DNA from 2 places in the Actinoplanes sp. CA-142083 genome. Region 2 is predicted to be linked to the other one. Evidence: riboswitches for the same ligand, from Rfam matches in the RefSeq annotation. Region 2 holds a riboswitch; the other holds the start of a gene.
What was found. Region 2 has a riboswitch for cyclic di-AMP ahead of ACQPZX_RS29205 (NlpC/P60 family protein). Riboswitches for the same ligand answer to the same signal wherever they lie in the genome.
Positions count from the first base shown of each region.

Region 1: it holds a riboswitch for cyclic di-AMP, as region 2 does, so the genes downstream of both, ACQPZX_RS02085 (coiled-coil domain-containing protein) here and ACQPZX_RS29205 (NlpC/P60 family protein) in region 2, are expected to answer to the same signal.

Region 1 is NZ_CP192076.1:431,537-436,808, forward strand. Features, by position in the region: gene ACQPZX_RS02080 (glycoside hydrolase family 65 protein) at 1-781, shown strand, start outside; gene ACQPZX_RS02085 (coiled-coil domain-containing protein) at 833-1,870, opposite strand; cyclic di-AMP (ydaO/yuaA leader) riboswitch at 1,876-2,009, opposite strand; cyclic di-AMP (ydaO/yuaA leader) riboswitch at 2,217-2,349, shown strand; gene ACQPZX_RS02090 (coiled-coil domain-containing protein) at 2,398-3,366, shown strand; gene ACQPZX_RS02095 (ABC transporter ATP-binding protein) at 3,388-4,170, opposite strand; gene ACQPZX_RS02100 (ABC transporter permease) at 4,157-5,053, opposite strand; gene ACQPZX_RS02105 (TetR/AcrR family transcriptional regulator) at 5,244-5,272, shown strand, end outside.
Region 2 is NZ_CP192076.1:6,364,735-6,370,006, reverse strand. Features, by position in the region: gene ACQPZX_RS29220 (cytochrome ubiquinol oxidase subunit I) at 1-1,106, opposite strand, end outside; gene ACQPZX_RS29215 (BlaI/MecI/CopY family transcriptional regulator) at 1,184-1,531, shown strand; gene ACQPZX_RS29210 (M56 family metallopeptidase) at 1,554-2,456, shown strand; cyclic di-AMP (ydaO/yuaA leader) riboswitch at 2,579-2,715, shown strand; gene ACQPZX_RS29205 (NlpC/P60 family protein) at 2,732-3,724, shown strand; gene ACQPZX_RS29200 (MarR family winged helix-turn-helix transcriptional regulator) at 3,814-4,266, opposite strand; gene ACQPZX_RS29195 (epoxide hydrolase family protein) at 4,320-5,272, shown strand, end outside.

The DNA.
Region 1 (5,272 bases), 4.8 Mb from region 2:
GGAGATGGCCTCCTGGCGGGACGCGGCGGCGGCCGTGCACATCCCGTACGACCGGGAGCTCCACGTGCACCAGCAGTCGGAGGGCTTCACCCGGCTGCAGGAGTGGGACTTCGAGAACACGCCCCCGGAGGCGTACCCGCTGCTGCTGAACTACCCGTACTTCGACCTGTACCGCAAGCAGGTGGTCAAGCAGGCCGACCTGGTCATGGCGATGTACATCCGCGGCGACGCGTTCACGCCAGAGGAGAAGCAGCGCAACTTCGCCTACTACGACGCGCGGACCGTCCGGGACTCGTCGCTGTCGGCGTGCATCCAGGCCGTCATGGCGGCCGAGGTGGGCCATCTCGAGCTGGCCCACGACTACCTGGGCGAGGCCGCCCTGATGGACCTGCACGACCTGCACCAGAACTCGCGGGACGGCGTGCACGTGGCGTCGCTGGCCGGAACGTGGATCTCGTTGATCGCCGGCCTCGGCGGCATGCGGGACTTCAACGGCCAGCTGTCGTTCGCGCCGCGCCTGCCCAGCCGGATCAGCAACCTGGAGTTCTCGCTGCTGTGGCGGGGCCTGCGGGTGCGGGTGAACGTGACCGCCGACGAGGCCACCTACTCGCTGCGCAACGGTGGCGGCTCGGCCCGCCTGGTGTTCAGCCACCACGGCAAGGAGATCGAGGTGACCCAGGTGAAGCCGGTGACCGTGCCGATCCCGCCGCAGGGTCCGGTCGGGCCGCCGCCGACCCAGCCGGCCGGTCGCTCCCCGGTGCGCCGGGCGCCGCAGGACTGACGCACTGACTGAAAAGGGCCCCCTTGGGGGCCCTTTTCTTGAAACGACTTCTTAAAGCATTGATACGTGTACGTGGTCCTTGTGGTTGCTCGCGCCGTGATAGGCGTGCCAGCCGGTGGCCGGGAACCAGATCTGCGCGTACCAGATGACGTAGTAGATGCCCAACCGGTCGGCGTTGCGCACCAGGAACGCCATGAGGTCGTTGCCGTAGTTCTTCATGTCGGCGTTGTGCGCGACCGAGAATCCGCTCTTCTGCAACGACCAGTCGCAGGCCCGGCCCTTCGGGTGCTCGAACGGACCGCCGTTGCGGTGACAACCGACGAAGCGATTGAAGCCCGCCTTCTTCACCTCTTGGTACATGTGCAATGTACGGGCGGTGATGCAACCGCTTGTGGTCGGATCCTTCACCGTGCATTTCTCCGCCGAGAATCCGCCTTCGGAGTTGCGCGGGGCCGGCGCCGCCTGCTTGGACACCGCGTCCACGAAGCCGCCGGTGAGACTCTCGCCACCGACCAGCGACAGCGCCTTGTCGGCCGCGTCCTTCTGCTTCTTCATCGCGACCAGGTTGGTCTGCTGCTGCTTCACCTCGGCGTCGAGCGCGGCCTTCTTGGCGGTCACGTCGTCGATGGCCGCGTTCAGCTCGCGCAGCTTCCGGTCGTGCAGGGTGTTGATCTCCTCGAGCGAGACCGCCTTGGCCAGGAAGTCGTCCGACCCCTGGCTGCCGAGCAGGAAGCTCGCGGCGCCGAGGTGACCGGTGCGGTACTGCTGCGCGGCGATCGCGTTGACCTCGGGAACCAGCGAGTCGCGTTTCGCCTCGGCCAGGTTGATCTGGATGGCCAGCTTCTTCTGCGTCGTGGTCGACTTCGCCACGGCGGCCTTGGCCTGCACGAACTTGCGGTTCGACGACTCGAGCACTTCGTTGAGGGTGGAGTTCGACTCGATCTCGTCACCCTTCTCGTCGGGCTGGGCCGACGAGGACGACGAGTCGTCGGGATCGGCGCTCGCGGGCGCGGCGGGCGCCGCGAAGATCGAGGCAGCCACGAGCGGCGCCAGGGCGAGGGTCAGCCACCGGCGGGGGCGTACGGTCATCCACGTTCCTTCCGGGTTACCGCCGACCGGGTTAGCTGACGGGTTCGGGACGGAAGCGATCCCTACCGCTCTCGCGGATTCACCCCAGTGGGACATTGGGTCCCCGGCTCGCCTTGCGGCGATTGGGCGGCGGCCTGCCGGCACCTCGGGGGCGGCGCCTCGGTGGCAGAGCCGCGGGTGAGTTTACCCGAGGTCGCGCGACACTTCAGTCTCCGGAAAATGCGAATGCGGTAATCCTTCGAGCACTTTCCGTGATAAGTCGACGCACGGTCATCCGGTGATCGCGTGGAGTGCGAGATCTGTCGATCAATCGATGTCATGGGTATCGTCGGTCGCGATCCCCGCCCGGGGATCGCCGCCTAATCGCCTTTGGCGAGTCGGGGACCCAGGTTTTTGTTGGGGTGAATCCGCTCTCAGCGGTAGGGAACTTCCGTCCCGAACCCGTCAGCTAACCCGGTCGGCGGCCGACGGAAGGAATGGTTGTGCGGCACATTACTGTCCGCCGGCGATTAGCGGCGTCGCTCGCCATGGTGGTGGCCGCCTGCGGCCTGGCCTTCGCGGTCGCGTCGCCGGCCGGCGCGGCCCCCGGCGACACCGGCGACGACGGCGAGGGCGGCTCCAAGACCCTGATCCAGCAGCTCGAGGCGGCCTCCAAGGGCTACCTCGAAGCCAAGGACGCGCTGGCCGCGAGCAAGAAACGGCAGGTCGAGCTGACCGCCCGGCTCAAGGAGCTGGACACCGAGCTCGCACCCCGGCAGGCGGCGTTCGACCAGATCGTCCAGCAGTCCTACATGAGCGGCCGGCTCGGCCCGATGAGCGCGCTGCTCACGGCGGACTCGTCCGGCGGTTTCCTGGACCGTGCGGAGACGCTCCAGACGGTCGCGGCGAAGCAGAAGGCCGTGATGGCCGACCTGGAGGCCACCCGCGACGGTCAGGCCAAGGCGAAGCTCGCGATCGACGCAACCATCCGCGACCAGCAGAAGCAGGTCAACGTGATGGCCAAGCGCAAGGTCCAGGCCGAGAGCGCGCTGAAGGCGGCCAACGCCGGGCAGGACGACCCGCAGCCGAGCGACGGCGGCAGCAGCGCGAGCTCGGGCTCGTTCCAGGGCGGCAGCGGCATGGTGGACGACCCGACCAGCGGCGGCCGCATCACCCAGCGCATGCTGTTCGCCATGCGGCAGGCCCAGTCGGCCGGCTTCAACCACTACGTGCACTGCTTCCGCGAACAGAACAGCGGCGAGCATCCGAAGGGGAGAGCCTGCGACTTCGCCGCCGACAAGGACGGGTTCGGCGGGGTGGCGACCGGCAGCAGCAAGACGTACGGGACCAACCTGGCGAACTATTTCATCAACAACTCGAGCAAGCTCGGCGTGCTCTACGTCATCTGGTTCCGACGCATCTGGCTGCCGTCGAGCGGCTGGAAGTCGTACTCGGGTGGCAACGGCGACCCGTCGAGCGACCACACCAACCACGTGCACCTGTCAGTGCGCCCGTAGCTCGAGGGGAGTACGGGACCTTCACTTCTTGACGAAGGTCTCGTACTCCTTCATCACGTCCTCGGTCGGGCCGTCGGCCTTGATCACGCCGCCTTCGAGCCAGATGCTGCGCTCGCAGGTGTCCCGGATCGACTGCTCGCTGTGGCTGACCAGGAAGACAGTGCCGGCCTCGGCGCGCAGGTCGCGCACCCGCTGCTCGCTGCGCTTGCGGAACTTCGCGTCGCCGGTGGCGAGGGCCTCGTCGATGAGCAGCACGTCGTGCTTCTTGGCCGCGGCGATCGCGAAGCGCAGCCGGGCTCCCATGCCGGACGAGTAGGTCCGCATCGGCAGCGAGCTGAAGTCGCCCCGCTCGTTGATGCCGGAGAACTCGATGATGTCCTGCACCTGGCCCTTGACCTCGGCCGGGCTCATGCCCATGGCCAGGCAGCCGAGCATCACGTTGCGCTCGCCGGACAGGTCGTTCATCAGCGCCGCGTTCACGCCCAGCAGCGAGGGCTGGCCGGCCGCGTAGATCGCGCCGCCCGGCTCGACCGGCAACAGCCCGGCGATCGCCCGCAACAGCGTCGACTTGCCCGAGCCGTTGGTGCCGATCAGGCCGATGGCCTCGCCCTTGTAGGCCACGAAGCTGACGCCCTTGACCGCGTGCACCTCGCGCACGGCGGCGCTCTTGGTGCGGGTGACCAGCCGCTTGAAGCTGCTCAGCGGCGAGTTCTGCGCGGCCGACACCGAACCGTGGATGCGGTAGATGATGTGCGCGTTCTCCGCGATGATCGTGGGGACCCGCTCGTCGTCAGCCACGGCCATAACCCTTCTCTCCACGCCAGAAGTACGCGTACCCGCCGATGCCGACCACCAGCGCCCAGATGATCGCCTGGATCCACAGCCGGGTCGGCGTGCCGGCCAGCGGCACGTCCTCCATCAGCGCGTGCCGGATCAACTCGATGTAGACCAGCAGCGGGTTGGCCTGGACCACGGCGAGCTTCCACCCGTGCAGGTGCTGGGTGAACTGGGTGACCGGGTAGAGCACGGCCGAGCCGTACATCCAGACGCGCATGATGAACGGGATCAGCTGGCGCAGGTCGTGCAGCTTGGAGCCGAGCCGGGCCACCAGCATCGTGAAGCCGGCGTTGAAGAACGTCTGCAGCAGCAGCGCCGGTATCGCCAGCAGCCACTCCCACGTGAGCGGCTCGCCGGTGAACAGCACGATCGCGATGAGCACGGCCATCGAGGCGATCATGTTGCGTGCCTCGACCAGGACGATCGAGATCGGCAAGCTGGCCCGCGGGAAGTGCAGTGCCCTGATCAGCCCGAGGTTGCCGCTGATCGCCTGGACGCCGGCCTGCACCACGGACTGGGTGTAGCCGAAGATGAAGACACCGGCGCACAGGTACGCGATGAAGTTGTCGACGTCGCGCTTGGTGTTCAGCAGCACGCCGAAGATCACGTAGTAGACGCCCGCGTTGAACAGCGGGGTCAGGACCTGCCAGATCATGCCCAGGCGGGTGTTGCCCAGGGCGGCCGAGACCTTGGCGCTCGCGAACTCCCAGATGAAGTGCCGGTACGACCAGATCAGCCTGGTGTACTCCGGCAGGCTGGGCAGTCGCCCGGCGGCGCCTAGTCCGTGCTTCCGGGCCAGCTCCTTGGGAGTGGGCCCGGAGTAGGACTCGACGACGGTCGTCTGAGCCATGGGGTGGTGCTCCGATCTCGTCGGCCCGAGGGGGTCATCGGGACCTGCTGCTTTACGCGCTGCTTTCCGCGAGAACACAACTTCAGCATGTCAAGCCGCTGTCGATGGAACGGGTTCGTATCGACGTGACGGAAGGCTATCCGACCAAACGGCGGAACGCAACCGTTACGTCCTGGCGTATAGTGACCGCGTGGCGACAGCGAAGCGTGCACCAGCCGG
Region 2 (5,272 bases):
GCCGGCAGCAGCGGGATCAACGGCAGCCATCGGGTCAGCCAGCGGGGCGCGTCGCGGTTCTTTCGCGTACGCCACAGGTAGAACGCGGCGACGGCAGCGGCCAGCATGCCGGCGCCGATCATCAGGCGGAACGTCCAGAAGGCCACCGGGATCATCGGCACGTAGCTGCCCGGCCCGTACTGCGCGACATACTGCGCCTGCAGGTCGTCGATGCCCTGGACGGTCGCACCCGGCGAGCCCTTGGCGAGGATCGACAGCAGCCACGGGATGTCGAGGGTGAACGAGGGCAGCGGCTTGCCGGTGGTGATGATCGAGAACGGCGCGCCCTTGGTGGTCTCGTAGAGCGCCTCGGCCGCGGCCATTTTCATCGGCTGGACCTCGGTGATCACCTTGCCCAGGTGGTCGCCGGTCAGCGCGGTCGCCGCCCCGCCGGCCAGCATCACCCAGGCGCCCAGCCGGGCGAGCGTCCGGTGGGCCGGCTCGGCCGCCATCCGCCACACCGCGATCGCGAGCAGCAGCGCGCCCCCGATCATCGCCGCCCCGGCCAGGGTGTGCGGGAAGGCCGCCAGGTTCACCTTGTTCGTCAGCAGCTCGGCGAACGACGTAAGGCGCGCTCGCCCGGTGACCGGATCCATCTCGTACGCGATCGGGTTCTGCATGAAGCTGTTGGCGGCAAGGATGATGAACGCGGACAGGATCGTGCCCAGCGAGACGATCACGATCGTGGCCGCGTGCGCGACGCGGGGCAGCCGGTCCCAGCCGAAATACCAGAGCGCCAGGAAAGTCGCCTCGAGAAAGAACGCGAGCATCCCCTCGATGGCGAGCGTGGGCCCGAAGACGTCGCCGTAGAACTTGGCGAACGCGCTCCAGCCCATGCCGAACTGGAACTCCTGCACGAGGCCGGTCACGACGCCGACCGCGAACGTGACGATGAGAAGTTTCCCGACGAATTTCGTGAGATCGCGGAACTTGTCGTTCTTCGTGCGCAGCCAGGTGATCTCCAGGCCGGCCGCGATCGCCGCCAGGCTGATCGACATGGGCACGAAGAAGTAGTGGTAGATCGTCACGACCGCGAACTGCAGGCGCGTCAGGTCCAGCACGTCCATCGGATGGTCCCCCTCTACGACGGCTCGTAGTAGATACTACGACGTGTAGTACGACGCTGTGCAGTAGACTGGGACACATGGCGCTGGGAGACCTGGAACGCGAGGTCATGACGGTTCTGTGGGACGCCGCGGAACCGCTCACGGTGCGGCAGGTGCACGAGTCGCTCAGCCGCGACCGCGACCTCGCCTACACGACCGTGATGACCGTGCTCGACCGCCTGGCCAGAAAGGCAGTCGTGGTGCAGCAGAGAGCGGACCGCGCCTACCGGTACGCCCCGGCGCAGTCCCGCGAGGAGATGACGGCGTCGGTCATGCTCGACGCGCTCAGCGCCTCGCCCGATCAGGACGCCGCGCTGGCGTATTTCGTCGGGCAACTTTCGCCGGCGGCGCTGCAGGCCGCCATCGAAGCCGCCACCAAGAAGTGATGGAGAGCCACGGGATCGCCGGATGACCGCGCTGCTGCTCGGCGCGCTCGGGCTCACCCTGTCGCTGATCGTGCCCGGCCTGCTGGCGCGGGCCCGCTGGCCCGACCGGGCGCCCGCCGCCGCCGTGCTGCTGTGGCAGGCCGTCACCCTGGCCGCCGTGCTCTCGGCCCTCGGCGTCGTGCTCGCCGCGCCCGAGGAGCTGACCCGCGCCGCCGGCTCCGGAAAGCCGGTCACCGCCGCCGCGCTGATCGGCGCCCTGGCGGTGGCCGCGATCATCGTGCTGCGGCTGCTCGTCTCGCTGTGGGGAGTTTCGCGGCGCTCGCGGGCCCGCCGCGCGAAACACCGCCTGCTCGTCGACCTGCTCGACAAGGCCGAGCACCGCGAGGAATTGGACGCCGGAAACGTTCGCGTCCTCGCCGGAAACTTGCCGCTCGCGTATTGCGTGCCCGGCCGGGAGGCGCGGGTGGTGCTCAGCGACGGCGCGCTTCGCCTGCTCGACCGCGACCAGGTCGACGCCGTCCTCGCCCACGAGCAGACCCACCTGCGCCACCGGCACGAGGTGGTCATGGAGTCGTTCACGGCCTTCTATCGCGCCGTGCCGCGTCCCCTGCGCAGCCGGGCGCCGCTGGACGCCGTACACGTGCTGCTGGAGATGGTGGCCGACGACGCCGCCCGGAAACGCGCCGGCGCCGCGCCCCTGCGCGGCGCGCTCGAACGCCTGACCGACGCTGTCCCCCTGGCGGAGGAAGTCGTGCCCGAACGAAACTCGCAACGACGCCGGCTGGACCGCCTGGCGGCTCCGCAACGCCCCTCGGCGGCCCTCAACACGGTCGTCGCGGTCGTCGCGCTTGCCCTGCTGGTACTACCCACCGTGATCCTGGTCGTCCCGTGGCTCGACCGCGCGCTGGATGCCTGGCCTCTCTGACCACGCTGGGTAGCGAAAGCCGTGCAGGAAGTTTCCCCGTCGTGGCAACTTCAGTTACCCGCATGATCGAGGGTACGGTGGTCGGCGGTCCGGCAGCCCCCCATCGTCCATCCGGCCGATCTGACGGATCACCGCCTAATCGCCGCATGCGGCGAACCGGGGACCCGAGTAGTCGGGGTGAAGCCGCAGTCCCCCTGCGGCCGGGCGCGCTTCCCGCCCGAACCCGTCAGCTAACCCGGTCGGCGGCGCGAGGGAAGAAGGGATAACGCACCTACGTGAAACGGATTGGGGCGCGCCGCGCCGCAGTTCTGCGCAGCATCGTCTGCGCCGTCGCCGCGGTCGGGATCGTTCTCACCGGCCCGTCCGTAGCGCACGCAGCACCCGACCCGGCCACCGTCGAGGCCGAGATCGACAAGCAGTGGAACCAACTCGAGCCGGTCATCGAGCAGTACAACGACGTGCACGGCAAACTGCTCAAGAACCAGGCTCAGCTGAAGAACCTCACCAAGCAGCTCACCCCGCTCCAGGTGCAGGTGGACGTCGCCCTTTCTCAGGTTCGCGGCATGGCGGTCGACGCGTACAAGCAGGGCGCGCCGAACGCTTTCAACGCCATGATCGTGAGCGGGTCGCCCACCGGGCTGACCGACAAGCTGACCTATCTCGATCAGCTCGCTCGGCACCAGCAGGACCAGATCGCCGGGGTCGCGAAACTTCGCGACAAGTACGCCGGCATGAAGTCCGACCTGGACGTGCTGACCAAGTCCATCGCGGCCCGCGATGCCGACCTGGCCAAGCAGAAGGCCGCGATCCAGAAGAAGATCGACAGCCTGCAGAAGCTGCGGATCCAGGCGTACGGCTCGGCGGGCGAGGCCGACGGCCCGTACAAGACCGGACCGTGCCCCGTCACCTACACCAACGACAAGGGCGGCCGAGCGGCGCAGAAGGCATGCGACCTCATCGGCAAGCCCTATGTCTTCGGTTCCGACGGACCGAACAGTTACGACTGCTCGGGCCTGACGAAGGAGGCGTGGGCCAGCGTGGGGGTGCATCTCGAGCACTACACGAAGGACCAGTGGAACGAGGGCAAGGCCGTGTCCCGGAACGAGCTGCAACCGGGTGACCTGGTCTTCTACTACCCCGGAAGCCTCCATCACGTCGCCATCTACATCGGCGGCGGCATGGTGGTGCACGCCCCGCACACGGGTGACCATGTACGGATGGCGACGATCGAACGGGGACCGATCGCCGGCTACCGGCGACCGGGCTGAGATCCGGAACACGAAGAAGGGCCGCCGGAAGGCGGCCCTTCCGCGTATCTAGCGGCTCGCCGTGTCGCGGGCAACCGGGAAACCTGCCGTCAGTCCATGGGCGGCGGGGCGGCCTCCCGCACACGGTGGTGCCGGTAGAGCTTCGCCAGCAGCGTGGTCAACTGCTCGCGCTCCACCCGGTCGAGGGGCTCGAGCAGCTCCTCCTGGATGGAGCCGACCTGCCGGGCCAGCTGCTCCGCGCGCGCCCGCCCGCCGTCGGTGATCGTGATGATGTTGCGGCGGCGGTCGTCGGGGCTGGGCACACGCTGGACGAAACCATCGGCCTCCAACTCGTTGAGGGCCTTGACCATGTCACTGAGGTGGATGCCCACGCGCCGCCCGAGGTCGGCCTGGCTGGCCGGGCCCTCGGTGGCCAGCGAGGAGAGCACGCGGTAGTGGTACCCGCGGGCGCCGACATCCGCGAACCGGGCGCTGACCATGCGCCCCGCAAACCCGGCGGTCTGGGTCAGCAGCCAGCTGGGCAGGTGCTCCACGCTCTCCACGTGAGCAGCATAACATTTGCGCTCCTAACGTTAGTGGACCTAACGTTAGGAGCATGAACGAATTCAGCGTGCACGTTCCGCAAGCAGAGCTCGACGACCTGAACGAGCGGCTGGCCCGCACCCGCTGGCCCGACGAGCTGTCCGGCGCCGGCTGGGACTACGGCATCCCGCTCGACCGGGTGCGGCAGCTCGCCGACGCCTGGCAGAAGCTCGACTGGCGCGCCCACGAGGCGCGGCTCAACGCGTACCCGCAGTTCACGACCACAATCGACGGCGAGAACATCTGGTTCTTGCATATCCGCTCGGCGTCGCCGGACGCGATCCCGCTGATCCTCACTCACGGCTGGCCCGGCTCGGTGGTCGAGTTCCTCGACCTGATCCCGCTGCTCACGCCGCGTTTCCACCTGGTGATCCCGGCGATTCCGGGCTTCGGATTCTCCGGGCCCACCCGCTCCCGCGGCTGGGGCCAGCAACGGGTGGCGCAGGCCTGGGTGAGACTCATGGCCGATCTCGGGTACGAGCGTTACGGCACCCAGGGCGGGGACTGGGGCTCTGGCATCTCGCGCCTCGTGTCCGCCGCCGACCCGGCTCATGTGATCGGCGTGCACATCAACTTCATGCCGACCGGGGGCGCCTACGACGGGAAACTTTCGCCGCTCGACGCCGAACGGCTCGAGAAGACCCTGAAACTGGCCGCCAATCGCCACCCGCATCAGGTGCTGTTCGCGGCGGCGCCACAGACCATCGCGTACGCGTTGAACGACTCCCCGGTAGGCCAGCTCGCCTTCCTCGCGGAGAAATTCTCGCAGTGGGCCGACCCGGCCCATCCGATCCCGGACGAGGTGATCCTGACCGACGTCATGCACTACTGGATCACCGGCACGGCCGGGTCGTCGTCGCGCCTGGTCAAGGAGAGCGGCCTCGGCAGCGGTCCGGTGCCGTGCCCGGTCCCGATCGGCATCGCGGTCCTCCCCAAGGACATCGTCCAGCCGGTCCGTCCCCTGGT